DNA from 2 places in the Devosia sp. T2-14 genome. Region 2 is predicted to be linked to the other one. Evidence: predicted binding sites of a transcription regulator. Region 2 holds the regulator's gene; the other holds the start of a gene.
What was found. The regulator LexA, encoded in region 2, represses DNA repair genes until DNA is damaged. The targets are predictions, from matches to a motif close to TGTTCNNNNTGTGTTCNG.
Positions count from the first base shown of each region.

Region 1 (7,650 bases), 1.2 Mb from region 2:
TCACAGCCGCGCCAGCAACGCTGCCCGGTCGGGAACGAACAGGTGGTGACCGCGCCGGTTGGTCTCGTAGACGAAATCGTGCAGCGCCTTGCTGGCTGCCGCCTGGGCGGCAATATTGCCGAGGATGGCGATGCGCTGGCCATACTGCTCCATCTTCTGGAACACCTCGCCCGCAATGCCGGTGCGCAATTCGAGAAAGCCAGGGGCGAGCCGGGACAGCGGTACGGCGATGATGTCGGGATTTGCTTGATAGGCTTCCCCGATAATGTCGGGGGCGGTGATGTCGCTGCCCAGCAGCCCGCCCTTGGCGTCCAGCTCGTAGATAATCAGCCCGTTGTGTTCCGAAATATTCATGGCGATGTCTCCGTTATTCAATCTGTATCGGGCCAATCATTTTGCTATAGTTTGTCGGGGCGCGCCAGCAATGAGAAAGTCCAATGATTGCCAGGAACGGCTTCGCGCTATTTGCACTTCTTGGAAGTGCGCTGCCGCTCGCCGCTGAGCCCTTTCATCATGCGAACGGGGAGTGGCGGGAATACAATCGCGACTGGCTGGCAGCATGCCCCGATGCGATCGACGACGATGCGACCGATTATTATGGCTTCTCCTGCTTCGCCAGCACCGGCAGCCAGCTTCTCAATCGTGCGGGCCTGCCGGCCTACAAGATCACGATTTTTCACAACCGCCTAAACGGCGAGCGTGACGTGGCAGTGACGGTGGCGGCTGACGGCATCGCGATCGATACCAGCCGGCCCATGATCATCGCCTTTGGCGGAGAGGCTGCGGAGCAGTTTGACTTCACCGCCGATCTCGAAATCCGCTACGAAACGGCCAACCGCTTCTTCGTCGTCGATCCCGCGCGCAAGCAAGCCCTGCTCGACAAGATGATGAAGCGCAATGGGGCCATGATCACCGTTCCGGTAACCGGCGGAGAGACCAGGCCAGTCTGGCTTTCGATGCGCGGCGTCAGCGCCTCGATCGACTTCATGGCCGCCTATGCCCGCAAGGTGGCTCAATACTAGAGACGGGCCGCCCGGCTAGAACAAACTCATCTGCTTGGTTTCGAGCTTGGGCGCGACGAACAGGTCATTGCGCAGGCCCGGTAGCTTGACCTCGAGCCCGTAGCGCTCGCGGGCCTTGTCGAAACGCTGGCGCAGCAGGGTCGCATAAGGGCCTTCGCCCGTCATGCGGACGCCCCAGCGCGAGTCATAATCTTTCCCGCCGCGCGTATCGCGCACCAGCGAGAGCACATGGCGCACCCGGTCGGGGAAATGGCGCAGCAGCCACTCACGGAATACGTCGCGCACTTCGCCGGGCAGGCGCAGCAGGATCATCGAGGCGCTTATTGCGCCCTGGGCCTTGGCCGCATCGAGAATGCGCTCGAGCTCCATGTCGTTGATCGCGGGAATCATCGGGGAGGCAAACACCGCCACCGGCACGCCTGCTTCGCTCAGCGCCCGGATGGCTTCAAGGCGGCGGGCAGGGGACGAGGCGCGCGGCTCCATGCGGCGGCTCAGCTTGTGGTCCATCGAGGTCATCGAAATCGCAACCTTGACCAGGCCCAGCTTGGCCAGCTCGCCCAGCAGATCGAGATCGCGCAGGATCAGTGCCGATTTGGTGGTGATCATCACCGGATGACGGGTCTCCAGCATCACTTCGAGTATGCCGCGCGTCAGCTTGTGCTTGCGCTCGGCCGGCTGGTAGGGGTCGGTATTGGTTCCCATGGCGATGGGTTTTACGCGATAGCTCTTGGCCGCGAGTTCCGCCCGCAGCGCTTCCACCGCATTGACCTTCACATAGATGTCGCGCTCGAACTCGATCCCTGCCGAATGGCCGAGAAAGGCATGGGTGGGCCGGGCAAAGCAGTAGGAGCAGCCGTGCTCGCAGCCGCGATAGGCGTTGATCGAGCGCTCGAAACCGATATCGGGGCTGTCATTGCTGGTGATGATGGTCTTGGCGCGTTCGACATGCTCGATCGTTTCGAAGATCGGCATCGGCTCGACCGTCGACCAGCCATCGTCGAAGCCCTCGCGCACCTGCTTTTCGAACCGCCCGGTGTGATTGGACTGCGCGCCGCGGCCGCGGATACGGTTGGGCTCAAGCAGTTCGCGCCGCGCGAGATCGGCGTCGCGGCTGCGGCTCAGCTTTTCCAGGGCTTCGAAAGAGGGGGCCTGATAGAGGGCCATGATACATCTCCTGCCGGACGGCCTGCCGTCGAATCGTGACGGGAAAGGCATAGGAAGATGTAGCAGCGAAATGAGAACGAAACAAGAACGTTAATATTTGCCTGTGCCATATATGGGGCGGCAGGCGGCGCGCGGGAAGGGGCCGCGAAGCGAATTTGCAGGTCAGAATTGCGATTGTGTGGGTGGACGCGGTTCTGTTCCGGGCCTAAACCAGCCGACCTTTGGCGCGCGCATTACGCACGCCTAATGCTTAAGTCTATTATTTAGTATTGACCGCGCCGCGTCGGGTTAATAACTTAAGGTTGAGCTTAACCAATCGCTGCTGACACAGGTTGTCGCGCAAATCTTTTCAAGGGTGACGTCGAAACCAAGCGACGCCGCCCGTCGTCCCAGTGACAAAGCAATTCAGGGTTCGAGGCCTTACCATGAGTACCGAAACGACGACCTTCGACACCGATCTGGCCGGCCCTCCGCCGATCAGCCAGACTGACGCCGCCCGCAACAAGCTCGTGATCGCGCTGCTGCTGGTGTCCACTTTCGTGGTGTTTCTCAACGAAACCATCATGAGCGTCGCCATCCCCCATCTGATGACCGACCTCAACGTTGCCGCCAGCGTGGCGCAGTGGTTGACCACCGCATTCCTGCTGACCATGGCCGTGGTCATCCCGATCACCGGCTTCCTGCTGCAGCGTCTCAACACGCGGCCGATCTTCCTGCTGGCGATGTCGATCTTCACCGCCGGCACGCTGCTCTGCGCCGTGGCGCCGGGCATTGAGCTGCTGATCGTCGGCCGCGTCGTGCAGGCCGTCGGCACCGCCATCATGATGCCGCTGCTGATGACCACCGTGATGACGCTTGTGCCGCCGCAGGCGCGCGGCAAGACCATGGGCAATATCTCCATCGTCATGTCAGTGGCTCCAGCCATTGGCCCGACCATCGGTGGCTTCATTCTGGCCCATCTCGACTGGCGCTGGATGTTCCTGCTCGTGCTGCCGATTGCCATCGGTGCGCTGGTGCTGGGCTGGCGCAAGATCCAGAACGTTTCGACGCCCCGTTATGCGCCGCTTGACGTGCTCTCGGTGATCCTTTCGGCCCTGGCCTTTGGTGGCCTGATCTATGGCCTGTCCAGCTTTGGCGAAAGCTTTGCCCATGTGGGCGAGCCGAGTGCCATTCCCGTCTGGGCTCCGATTGTCGTCGGCGTCGTCGCCATGATCGCCTTCGTCTGGCGTCAGATCGGCCTGCAGCGCGACGACAAGGCGCTGCTCGACTTGCGTGTGTTCCAGTCCCGCAACTACACCGTGTCGGTCAGCCTGATGCTGATCGCCATGATGGCCCTGTTCGGTACCGTTATCCTGCTGCCGATCTATACGCAGAAGGTGGTGGGCCTTGATACGCTGCAGACCGGCCTGCTGCTGCTGCCGGGTGGCCTGATCATGGGCCTGATGGGTCCGTTTGTGGGTCGCCTGCTCGATCGCGTTGGTCCGACCGTTCTGGCCGTGCCGGGCACTGTCTTGGTCTCCATCGTGCTGTGGGCCCTGACCACTGTCGGTCAGGATACCTCGGTCTGGGCGCTGATGGCTGGCCATATCGTGCTGAGCATCGGTCTGGCGCTAGTCTTTACGCCGGTCTTCACCTCGTCGATGGGCTCGGTGCGCAAGGATCTCTACTCCCACGCTTCGGCTGTCCTGGGTTCGGCCCAGCAGCTGGCGGGTGCGGCTGGCATTGCGCTCTTCATCGCCCTGATGACGATCCGCACCGCCGCGCTGGCCACTGAAGGTCTTGACCCGGTCGAGGCTCTGGCTGGCGGCATCCGCGCTGCCTTCCTCGTTGGCGCTATCATCTCGCTGTTTGCAGTGGTGGCTGCCTTCATGATCCGCCGCCCCGAAGGGGATGGTGGCGACATGGCGCACGGGCACTAAGGCTTACGTGAATGGAAAATACGGCGCTCCGCAAGGGGCGCCGTTTTTGATTGGATGGGTCGAATGCCTCAGCGCTCGCTCAGCCGCGGCATCAGTTCGACGAAGTTGCAGGGCTTGTGCCGGTAGTCGAGCTGGTGGGTGAGAATACCTTCCCAGGCATCGCGGCAGGCGCCGCGTGAGCCGGGCAGGCAGAAGACAAAGGTGGTGCCAATCAGGCCGGCCGTGGCGCGCGATTGCAGCGAACTGGTGCCCACTGTGGTTGCCGAATACTGATGGAACAACACCGAAAAGCCTTCCATCCGCTTGTCGAACAGCGGTTCGATCGCTTCGGGTGTCACGTCGCGGCCGGAAAAGCCGGTGCCGCCGGTGGTCAGCACCACGTCGATCGTCGGGTCGGCGACAAATCCCTGCACCGCCTGACGGATAAGCTGAATATCGTCGCGGATGACCACGCGCGTCGCGCAGGTGTGGCCATCGGCTTCGAGCAGCGACTTCAGTAGCGCGCCGCCGGTATCGGTCTCCAGTGTCCGTGTGTCGGATACGGCGATAACAGCGATGGACAGGGGTTTGAAAGCCCGGTCTTCAAATTGTGCCGTCTTGAACATCGTGCTTCTCCTAAGCCGTCCGCAATTCGTCCGGCACGGGCTCTTCGCTTCGCATCACATCGATGCCATCACTATCAGTCCGCGGATCAAGCACAATGGCTTCCGGCGTGGTCTGCTGCTCGGGCATGGGCTGGAACGGTGTGCGTTGTGCAGCGTCCTTGCTCCGGCGGATACGCATGCGGAAGAAGGCGAAAAGCGCGAGCAGGGCATGGAACGATGCGGTGATCACAAACAGGCCCACCGGCGACCACGCGCCCATGAGCAGTGAGGCTGCGGCCGGGCCGATGGCGAGGCCGACGCCCATGATCAGCAGCATGCCGCCGGCGATCTTGGCGAAACCGCCATCCTTGGCGAAGTCATTGGCGTGGGCGACGGCGACCGCATAGATCGGGTTGGCGGCAAAGCCATAGGCGGCGAACAGCACATACATCATCCACCCCGCATCGGGATTGATGAGCACCGTCAGGGCGCCGACAAAGGCGGCAAAGCCGGAGAGGCCAATCAGCACAAGCCGGCGGTCGACGCGGTCCGACAGGCGGCCGAACGGAACCTGAGCCACCGCGCCCAGGATCGCGGCGATGGCGAACAGCAGCGCGATTCCGCTCGGGTCCAGTCCCCGCTCGTAGCCATAAACTGGTGCCAGCGTGCCAAAGGCGCCGTTGGCCATGCCCACCGAGAAAGCCGCCACGGCAGCGACGGGCGAGGTGCGATAGAGCAGACCGATATCGATCCTTGCCGATGAGAGCGGGCGTGGCTGCGGGCTCGAGGTGAGTGCGGTCGGCAGCACAGCCAGAATGAAGCTGATGGCGCCGAGCACGAAGGGCACGTAGCCGGCCGTACCGGTGATCGACATGGCGATCTGGCCCATGGTTGAGGCAGCCATGTTGATGGTGGTGTAGATCGAGAAGATCGTGCCGCGGCTTTTGTTCTCGGCGACCTCGTTGAGCCAGCTTTCCACGATCATCGCCGCGCCGGCAAAGCAGAAGCCGGACAGCGCGCGCAGCAGAATCCAGCTGATGTCGTTGATCAGCAGCAGGTTGAGCAGGATGGTGACGGTGCCGATGGCGGCCATCACCGAATAGGCGCGGATATGGCCCACCTTGCGCACGATCATCGGTACGCCGATCGACCCGGCGACAAAGCCGACCGACCAGCCGGTGCCGATCAAACCCAGCGAGAACAGGGAGAAACCTTCTTCGGCACCACGCACAGAGAGCAGCAGCCCCTGCATGCCTCCGCCGAACATCAACAGCGCGGAGCCCAGAAACAGGGCATAAATCTTGATTACAGAGGCCATGACGCTTTCGGCTGAACTATATCGGAAGAACGTTGCAAATCACTCAAAGGTGACCATAACGCGACATCCGGCAAATGGCAGGGGGTAAGGGCGGATTTGTGTCGCGGCCTGCGCGGAGGAGCGGGACGCGACCGAAAACCGCCGGGAACCGCGATGCAAAAAAACTCACCAGCGCTGCCCGCGGACTTGATCCGCGGGCCAGTTGCAGCACGGGTGAGCGACCAGAGGCCCACGGATCAAGTCCGTGGGCAGCGTCGGTGGTGGGACAACACGCGTCCGCCCCATAACCTGGATGCTTAGCCGATCCCCAGTTCTTTCATTTTGAGCTTGAGGCTCAGCAGGTCCTGCCAGGCTTGTTCCTTGGCGGCGGGGTTGCGCAGCAGGTAGGCCGGGTGGAGCGTGGGGATGGCGTCAACCGTATGGTTGCCAATGGTCAGGTTGGCCCACTTGCCGCGCGATTTGACAATGCCGTTGGTGGTGTCGAACACCGTCTGCATGGCCTGGCCACCAAGCGTCATCACCAGCCGCGGCGCGACCAGCTCCACCTGTCGATGCAGGAAAGGTAGGCACAGCGCCATTTCCTCGGGCGTCGGGGTGCGGTTGCCCGGCGGACGCCACGGCACGGTATTGGCGATATAGACCTTGGTGCGGTCGAGCCCGATGGCAGCAAGCATGCGGTCGAGCAACTGGCCGGACTTGCCGACGAAAGGCTTGCCCTGCCGGTCCTCTTCGGCGCCGGGCGCTTCCCCGATCAGCATGATCTGCGCCTTCGGATTGCCATCGGCAAACACCAGCTGGGTGGCGCGCAGTTTCAGCCCGCAGCCATCATAGCTGGCGAGCCGCTGTTCGAGTTCTTCGAGTGTTTGCGCCGACGCGGCCAGGTCGCGTGCCTCACTGGGGTCGCCGCCCAACGGAGCGGCGGGGGCCAGCGGCCGCTGTTCGGCAGCGGGCGGCATGCCAGCTGGCGTGGCAGGGGCAGGCGGCGTTACCCGCGCGGGCGGGCGCTGGGCGAAGCGGTCGACCGGCTCCTCGCCCACGGCGACATCAACCCCCGCAGCCCGATACCAATCGAGCACGGCGAGCATTTCGTCGTGATTTAGCGGTCGATCTTCAGCCATGTTCTCTGTTATGTCACAGCCCGTTTGGCGCGGCCAGCCGCGCATGGTTCGCTGCCGGGAAAAGTGGACCGGTTTTCCGGTCGACAGCGCGACCACACCGTAACGGAACGTTGAGGCATTCTATATGGCAGAGGCCGGTACGCGCGAAACCCTTTCCACCGATGTATTGATCGTCGGTGCCGGTCCATCGGGCCTTGCGGCCGCGATCCGTATCAAGCAGCGCCATCCGCAGATCGCCGTCACAGTGGTGGAAAAGGCGGCCGAAGTCGGTGGCCATATCCTCTCAGGTGCCGTCATGGACCCGATCGGGCTCGATGCGCTGATCCCCGACTGGCGTCTCAAGGGCGCCCCGGTGGGACCCGATGTCACCACAGACACCTATCATTTCCTCACCGCCAGGCGCGATTTCGCTTTCCCCGGCTTTGCCCTGCCGCCGCAGATGCACACGCCCAATGGGATCATCGTGAGCCTCGGCGATCTGGTGCGCTGGCTTGGCGAGCAGGCCGCGGAGCTGGGCGTCGATAT
Region 1 covers NZ_AP027921.1:2,147,036-2,154,685, forward strand. Annotated here, with positions in the region: gene ACZ5WT_RS10560 (DUF4180 domain-containing protein) at 1-354, opposite strand; gene ACZ5WT_RS10565 (hypothetical protein) at 438-1,022, shown strand; gene ACZ5WT_RS10570 (PA0069 family radical SAM protein) at 1,038-2,186, opposite strand; gene ACZ5WT_RS10575 (MDR family MFS transporter) at 2,612-4,105, shown strand; gene moaB (molybdenum cofactor biosynthesis protein B) at 4,174-4,710, opposite strand; gene ACZ5WT_RS10585 (MFS transporter) at 4,721-6,007, opposite strand; gene ACZ5WT_RS10590 (uracil-DNA glycosylase) at 6,304-7,125, opposite strand; gene ACZ5WT_RS10595 (electron transfer flavoprotein-ubiquinone oxidoreductase) at 7,250-7,650, shown strand, end outside.
Region 1: a site for LexA is predicted at 2,259-2,276, ahead of ACZ5WT_RS10570 (PA0069 family radical SAM protein). Genes of this name have one in related genera too.

Region 2 (7,650 bases):
GATGAGCACACACTGCTGTTCATGCGCGGCGCCGGGCCAATTGGTTATCCGGGGGCCGCGGAAGTGGTGAACATGCGGCCGCCTGCCTATCTCATCAAGAAGGGCATCAGCTCGCTGGCTTGCATCGGCGATGGCCGGCAGTCGGGCACCTCGGGTTCACCGTCCATTCTCAACGCCTCGCCCGAGGCGGCGGCGGGCGGCAATCTCGCCATCCTCAAGACCGGGGACCGGGTGCGCATCGACCTCAACAAGGGCCAGGCAAATATCCTGATCAGCGATGAAGAGATCGCGCAGCGCCGTGTCGCGCTTGAGGCTGCTGGCGGGTACAAATACCCCAAGCACCAGACGCCATGGCAGGAAATCCAGCGCGGGCTCGTCACCCAGCTCGGCGAGGGCGCGATCCTGCGGCCCGCCGAGAAGTACCAGCGCATCGCCCAGACAGAAGGTCTTCCGCGCGACAACCACTAGTCGCCTGGCAGCTTAGTTCCCGCATAACAGAGGCCCGCTTACGTGCGGGCCTTTTTGTTTGTGCGGCGTCGCCGCTTCGCGGGAACAACGCGAGCGACACGCCAAAACAAAAAAAACCACCGCGCCAGAAGCACGGTGGTCTCTCGCGAGCAGCACCGAAGCGCGCTCGCTGCATACAGCCTGATGCTACTAGAGCAGGGTCAGGTTGGTTGCCGATTCCTTGCCGTCACGGCCGGTCTCGAGCTCGTAGGTCACCTTGTCGTTCTCGTAGAGGCCCTGGAGGCCCGAACGCTGAACGGCGGAGATGTGGACGAAGGCATCCTTGCCGCCGTTTTCGGGCGAGATGAAGCCGAAGCCCTTGGTGGTGTTGAAGAACTTAACGGTGCCGGTGATCAGGGCCATAGTAGTTTCCTTTTGCTCGTAGCATCAGCGAACGAGCCAGTTTCTCGGTGGCAACATGCCAATGAGAGGTAACGTTCGCATGATAGAGAAGGAAGCCAAGGTCCGGCGTACCGGCATCAGCAGCCGACTTAGGCTGAAAACGTATGCCGCTTTATTGCACGGAACGCCGTCGACCGCAAGGTCTCGCGCAGACCTGGGCAGGAGAACAAATTGCTGGCGCAAGTAAATTCGGCGATGTGATTGTTTCGCGCTGGTCTGCGGCGAGAACCCACGAAACGGTAGTGGACACAGTTGAAATCGCCGAAGCGACCCCAAACAACGCTGCCTGAAGGTTGAGCGCCGTAGACCACCGCCGGTGGACGGCCGCGAGTGCTTCAAGCGAACGCCTAATTCTGGCTGGATTGGCGATCGCAGTTTCGCGGTGGTGTCATTTCAGTGACCGAGCATGGCCTCTTGCCCAGCCAGAGCCACTCGACGGCCCGGGTAACTGATCAGCCATGCGGAGGAAACGCCAAAGCCTCGTTCCGTCCTAAAACGGTCGAGGCTTCACGGCATTACCAGCTGAAAGAGGTGGCGGACGAGCAGCAGCTCAACCGCGAGATCAAAAGCGGCTCAGTATTTGCGCAGCAGGCCGACGAGACGGCCCTGCACCTTGACGCGGTCGGGCGGGAAGATCCGGGTTTCGTAGGCCGGGTTTGCGGCTTCAAGTGCCACAGTATTACCCTTGCGGCGCAGGCGCTTAAGGGTGGCTTCTTCATCGTCTACAAGAGCAACGATAATCTCGCCGGTGCTGGCTGCGTCCTGCTTCTTGATGAGCACGGTGTCACCGTCAAAGATCCCGGCCTCGATCATCGAGTCGCCACGCACTTCGAGTGCATAGTGCTCGCCTGCACCCAGCATTTCGGGTGGAACCATGATGGTGTGGGAGTGGTTCTGAATGGCTTCAATGGGCGTACCGGCAGCGATGCGGCCCATGACCGGGATCGACACCGGCCGGGCATAATCTTCGGCGGCGGTGACGCGCGAGGGGGGCGTCGCGACCTTGCCCAGGTTCCCTTCGATGACCGATGGCTCGAACCGGGCGCGGCGGCCTCCGAGCGAGGGGTTCATGGAGTCGGGCAGCTTGACCACTTCAAGCGCGCGCGCCCTGTTGGGCAGGCGGCGGATGAAGCCGCGCTCTTCCAGCGCTGTGATCAACCGGTGGATGCCCGATTTCGACGCAAGATCGAGCGCGTCTTTCATTTCATCGAAGGACGGCGGAATCCCGCTTTCTTTCATCCTTTCATGGATGAACATCAGCAGCTCGTGTTGTTTGCGCGTGAGCATGGGCCCCTCGATGAGAGAATCGGAACATAGACAGAACGACTATACGTGTTCCAGTTATGTTCCGCAATATCCCACGAAAATGAAGTATTCGCGCTGCGACTTCGAGCTGGGCGTCAGAAGTCGTCGATCGGCATGGCCTCAACGATGGTGCCGGCGGGCTGGCCGGGATCGTTCTCAGGCTGGATGATTAGCATGTCGGCCGCGGCGAGCGAGGACGTGTGGCCGCTGTCGGTCTGGCTGATGGGCTCCAGCACCGGGCCCGTCGTCGTGTGAACGAGGCGGGCGCGCATGAAGTGGCGCCGCGCAGTATTCGGTGGCGTGGCAGACGCCAGGGGCAGGTGCCAGCGCGTCGGTTCGGCATAACCGAGCCACTTTCGCAGGGCCGGGCGGATGAACACCAGCGCCGTCACCATAGCCGAGACCGGGTTGCCGGGCAGTCCGAAGATCAGCGTCTTGCCGCGCATGCCGAACATCAGCGGTTTTCCGGGGCGCATGTTGATGCGCCAGAAGTCGAGGGTAACGCCCAGTTCGAGCAGGATTTCCTGCACGATATCGTGGTCCCCGACGCTGGCGCCGCCTGTGGTGACCAGAATGTCGGGTTCGCCGGCGAAGATCTCGACGAGCTTGCTTCGTAGCGCCGAGCGGTCGTCGCGGGCGATGCCATGGTCAGAAACCGTTTCGGCGTAGGGCGCCAGCAGGGGCGCCAGCCCAAAGCTGTTGGAGGCCACGATCTGGTCGGGACCAAGCTCGGCGCCGGGCAGAACTAGCTCATCGCCAGTCGCCAGCAGGGCGATGCGTGGACGTTTCGCGACGCTCAGTTCACCCATATTGGCCGCTGCGGCGACGGCGAGGTGCATGGGGCCGAGGCGTGCGCCGGGTGCCACCAGAGGCTGACCGGTGGCAAAGTCGTTGCCGCGCGGACGCACACTGTGGCCGCGGCGGGCAGGGACGGTGAAGCGGACCATGGAGCCGTTCACGACGGCCTCTTCCTGCATGATGACGGTGTCTGCGCCCTCGGGCACCGGCGCGCCGGTGAAGATACGCACGGCCTCGCCCGGGCCCACAGTCCCCGCAAAGCCCGCTCCGGCCTGCGAGGTGCCGATAACAGACAGGTTGTGGCCGTCCACGATATCGGCGGCGCGGAGGGCGTAGCCGTCCATGGCGCTTGCGTTGAACGGGGGCTGGTCGTGCGTGGCAATGATCGGGGCGAACAGCACCCGGCCGGCTGCCTCCTGCAGCGGCACGGTTTCGCCCTGCGGCGCGGGCACGCGTTTGAGGATGGCGGCAATGGCGTCGTCGACAGGAAGCAGGCTCATGTCCGGGTGAAATCGCCTGATTTGCCGCCGGATTTCTCCAGCACGCAGATGTCGGTCACGGTCATGGCCCGGTCGATCGCCTTGGCCATATCAAAGAGCGTCAGCGCCGATGTGGATGCCGCCAGCAGCGCTTCCATTTCAACGCCGGTCTGGCCAGTGGTCTCGGCCGTGGCGTGGATGAGGATGGCATTTTCGCCATCCTGCGCAATCTCGACGCTCACCTTGGTCAGCGGAATTGGGTGGCAGAGCGGAATAAGATCCGAGGTCTTCTTGGCGGCCATGATGCCGGCAACCCGCGCCACGGCAAGCGCGTCGCCTTTTTTGAGGCCGCCGGCCATGATGGTGGCGACGGTCTCGGGGAGGGCGACGATGCGGGCCTGGGCCACGGCGCGGCGGCGCGTTACCGCCTTGTCGCCAATATCGACGATATGGGCCTCGCCCCTGGAATTGAGGTGCGTAAGGCCCCCGGTCATCAGAGTGCCGCCTGCGGCGCACCCATCAGCAGCGCGCGGGTTGCCGCCACCACGTCATGCTGGCGCATCAGGCTTTCGCCGACGAGGAATGTGCCAATGCCGGACTCGCGATCAAGCTTCAGGACGTCATCATGGGTCGAGATGCCGCTTTCGCTGACCAGAAGCGTGCCCTTGGGAACGCCGGCAGCCAGGTTGACCGAGGTCTGCAGCGTCGTTTCGAACGTGCGCAGGTTGCGATTGTTGATGCCGATGAACTTGGCGTCGAGCCCGAGCGCACGATCAAGCTCGAGCTGGTCGTGCACTTCCACTAGGGCGTCCATGCCCCATTCGTGGGCGGCATCGAGCAGATAACGCGCCGCGTCGTCATCGACGGCTGCCAGGATGATCAGGATGCAGTCGGCGCCCCAGGCGCGGGCCTCGGCGACCTGATAGGTTTCGAACAGGAAGTCCTTGCGCAGCACCGGCAACTGAGTGGCGGCGCGTGCCTCGATCAAATAGCTCGGCGAGCCCTGAAAGCTCGGGCGGTCGGTCAGCACGGAGAGGCAGGCAGCGCCGGCGGTTTCGTAGCTGCGGGCGATTTCGGCCGGGTTGAAGTCCGGGCGGATCAGCCCCTTGGAGGGGCTGGCCTTTTTGACTTCGGCGATCAGGGCATAGTGCCCTTGCGTGCGCTTGGCCTCGATCGCCCTAATGAAACCGCGCGGCGCGGGCTGGTCATGGGCCTCAGCCACCACCTCGGCCCACGGGCGCATGGCCTTTGCGGCGGCGATTTCCTCGCGCTTGTAGGATTCGATCTGCTTGAGGATATCGGTCATTATTCTCGTCCGTTCGATACCGCCACGAGGCGGGCGAGTGTTGCTTTGGATTTGCCGCTGTCGATGAGGCCGGCGGCCATGGCGATGCCGTCCTCGATTGTGGCAACCTTGTCGGCGACAAGCAGGGCGGCGCCCGCATTGAGCACCACGGTGTCGCGATAGGCGCTGGGCTCACCGTCGAGCAGCGCGTGGATGGCGGCGGCGTTTTCTGCCGGCTCTCCGCCGAGCAGGTCCTTAGGATCGGTCAAGCGCAGGCCGACCTGTTCGGGATGCAGTTCGAAGCTGCGCAGGTCACCGCCAGCGATCTGCGCCACGAAATTGGGACCGGACGTCGAAAGCTCGTCCAGGCCCTCGCTCGAATGCACCACCCACGCCTTGATGGCGCGGTTGGCGAGCAGTGCTGCTGCGACCGGTTCCACCCATTGTGGGGAATAGACCCCAAGCAGATAGCGGCGAACGCCCGCAGGATTTGATTGCGGTCCAAGCAGGTTGAACAGGGTGCGCACACCGAGTTCGGCGCGTGCCGGGCCCACATGGCGCATGGCCGGGTGATGGCTGGGCGCAAACATGAAGCCGATGCCGGCCAGCGAAATGGTGCGGGCGATTTCCTGCGGGGTCAGGTCGAGCTTGACGCCCAGCGCTTCGAGAGCCTGCGACGAGCCGGACTTGGACGACAGGGCCTTGTTGCCATGCTTGGCCACCGGCACGCCACCCGAGGCAACGACCAGAGCGGTTGCCGTGGAGATATTAAGGCTGCCGACGCCATCACCACCGGTACCGACGATATCGACGGCGTTTTCAGGCGCTTCAACGGTAATCATCTGCTCGCGCATGATCGACACGGCGGCGGCGATTTCGCCAACGCTCTCGCCTTTGACGCGCATCCCCATCAGGAAGGCGCCGATCTGGCTGGCAGTAGCCTCGCCGGACATGATGATGCGCATGACGCTGCGCATTTCCTCACCGGTGAGGTCCTTGCCGTCGGCGATCTTGTGGAGGGCTTGCTTGATATCCATCACGCGGCTCGCTTCTGGTTGAAGTCGCGGGCCAGGTTGAGGAAGTTCTGCAGCAGCGCATGGCCGTTTTCCGAGGCGATGCTCTCGGGATGGAACTGCACGCCGTGGATCGGCAGCGACACGTGCTGCATGCCCATGATCAGGCCATCATCGGTGGTTGCCGTCACTTCGAGCGCGTCGGGAAGGTTTTCCTGCCGCACAATCAGCGAGTGATAGCGCGTCGCCTCAAAGTCGTTGTTGAGGCCGCGGAACACACCCTTGCCGGTATGGTGGATCTTGCTGGTCTTGCCATGCACCAGATGCGGTGCGCGGATCACTTCGCCGCCCAAGGCCTGTCCGATGGCCTGATGGCCGAGGCACACGCCAAGGATCGGGATTTCGCCTTTGAAGCGCTCGATCAGCGCGAGGCAGATGCCGGCCTCGTTAGGCGTGCAGGGGCCCGGCGACAGCACGATGGCTTCGGGCGCCATGGCGGCGATTTCATCGAGCGTGATCTTGTCATTGCGGCGCACGGTGATGTCCGCGCCAAGTTCGCCCAGGAAGTGGACGAGGTTGTAGGTGAAGCTGTCGTAGTTATCGATGACGAGGGTGCGGGTCATTTTCTGTTTCCAACGCGCAAAGTAGGACTAGTGGTTCGGTTTCAGAACCAGCCCCGCCATCGATGTTGAAACAATACCTGCGCCATCATTGCCCGATCCTCGCCTCGCCAGCATAGCGTAGCGCTTCCTCGGCCGCGCTGAAAAGGGCGCGAGCCTTGTTTTCGCATTCCATCTGCTCGAGTTCGGGTTGGCTGTCTGCGACGATGCCGGCACCGGACTGCACGTAAAGCTTGCCGTCCTTCAGGATGGCGGTGCGCAGCACGATGCAGGTATCCATCGTGCCGTCGGCCCCGAAGTAGCCGACGCAGCCGCCATAGATGCCGCGACGCGACTTCTCCAGTTCGTCGATGATTTCCATCGCCCGCACCTTTGGCGCGCCCGAGACTGTGCCCGCAGGGAAACCGGCCGACAGCGCGTCGACGAAATCATGGATGGGATCCAGCTCGCCCACCACATTCGAGACGATGTGCATGACGTGCGAATAGTATTCGAGGAAGAACTTGTCGGTCACCTTGACCGTGCCGGTCTTGGCGACGCGGCCGACGTCGTTGCGGCCCAGGTCGAGCAGCATCAGGTGTTCTGCGAGTTCCTTCGGGTCAGCCAGCAGTTCGGCGGCCAGTTCCTGGTCCCGGGTCGGGGTAGAGCCACGCTTGCGAGTGCCCGCGATGGGGCGGATGGTGACTTCGCCATCCTGCACGCGCACCAGGATTTCCGGGCTCGATCCGGCAACGGCGAAGTCGCCGAAATCGAGGAAATACATGTAGGGGCTGGGATTGGTCCGGCGCAGCGCGCGGTAGAGCGCGGTCGGCGGCAGATCGAAGTCGGCTTCAAAGCGCTGGCTCAGCACGACCTGGAAAATGTCCCCGGCCGTGATGTATTCCTGGGCCTTGGCGACCATCGCGAAATACTCGTCGCGGCTGGTGTTGCTCTTGACCGAGATAGCTTCGAGATCGGGCAGGGCGGGCGTCGCCGGCATCGCCCGGCCAAGGCGGCCGATGGCGTCATCGATGCGGGCTTCTGCGGCTTCATAGGCCTGCTTGGCCGAAACGCCGTCGCGAACATAGACCGGCGCCGTCAGGTAGAGCTCATCCTTGAGCGTATCGAAGATCGCCAGAAGCGACGGGCGGATCAGCGTCGCCTCGGGCAGCTTTAGGTCGTCCGGATTGCTGTCGGGCAGCACTTCCATATAGCGGACCATCTCGTAGCCGAGAAAGCCATAGATGCCGGCCGACTGTGGC
Region 2 covers NZ_AP027921.1:3,345,667-3,353,316, reverse strand. Annotated here, with positions in the region: gene ACZ5WT_RS16470 (IlvD/Edd family dehydratase) at 1-468, shown strand, start outside; gene ACZ5WT_RS16465 (cold-shock protein) at 658-870, opposite strand; gene lexA (transcriptional repressor LexA) at 1,483-2,196, opposite strand; gene ACZ5WT_RS16455 (molybdopterin molybdotransferase MoeA) at 2,310-3,512, opposite strand; gene moaC (cyclic pyranopterin monophosphate synthase MoaC) at 3,509-3,985, opposite strand; gene trpC (indole-3-glycerol phosphate synthase TrpC) at 3,985-4,800, opposite strand; gene trpD (anthranilate phosphoribosyltransferase) at 4,797-5,816, opposite strand; gene ACZ5WT_RS16435 (anthranilate synthase component II) at 5,813-6,412, opposite strand; gene trpE (anthranilate synthase component I) at 6,498-7,650, opposite strand, start outside.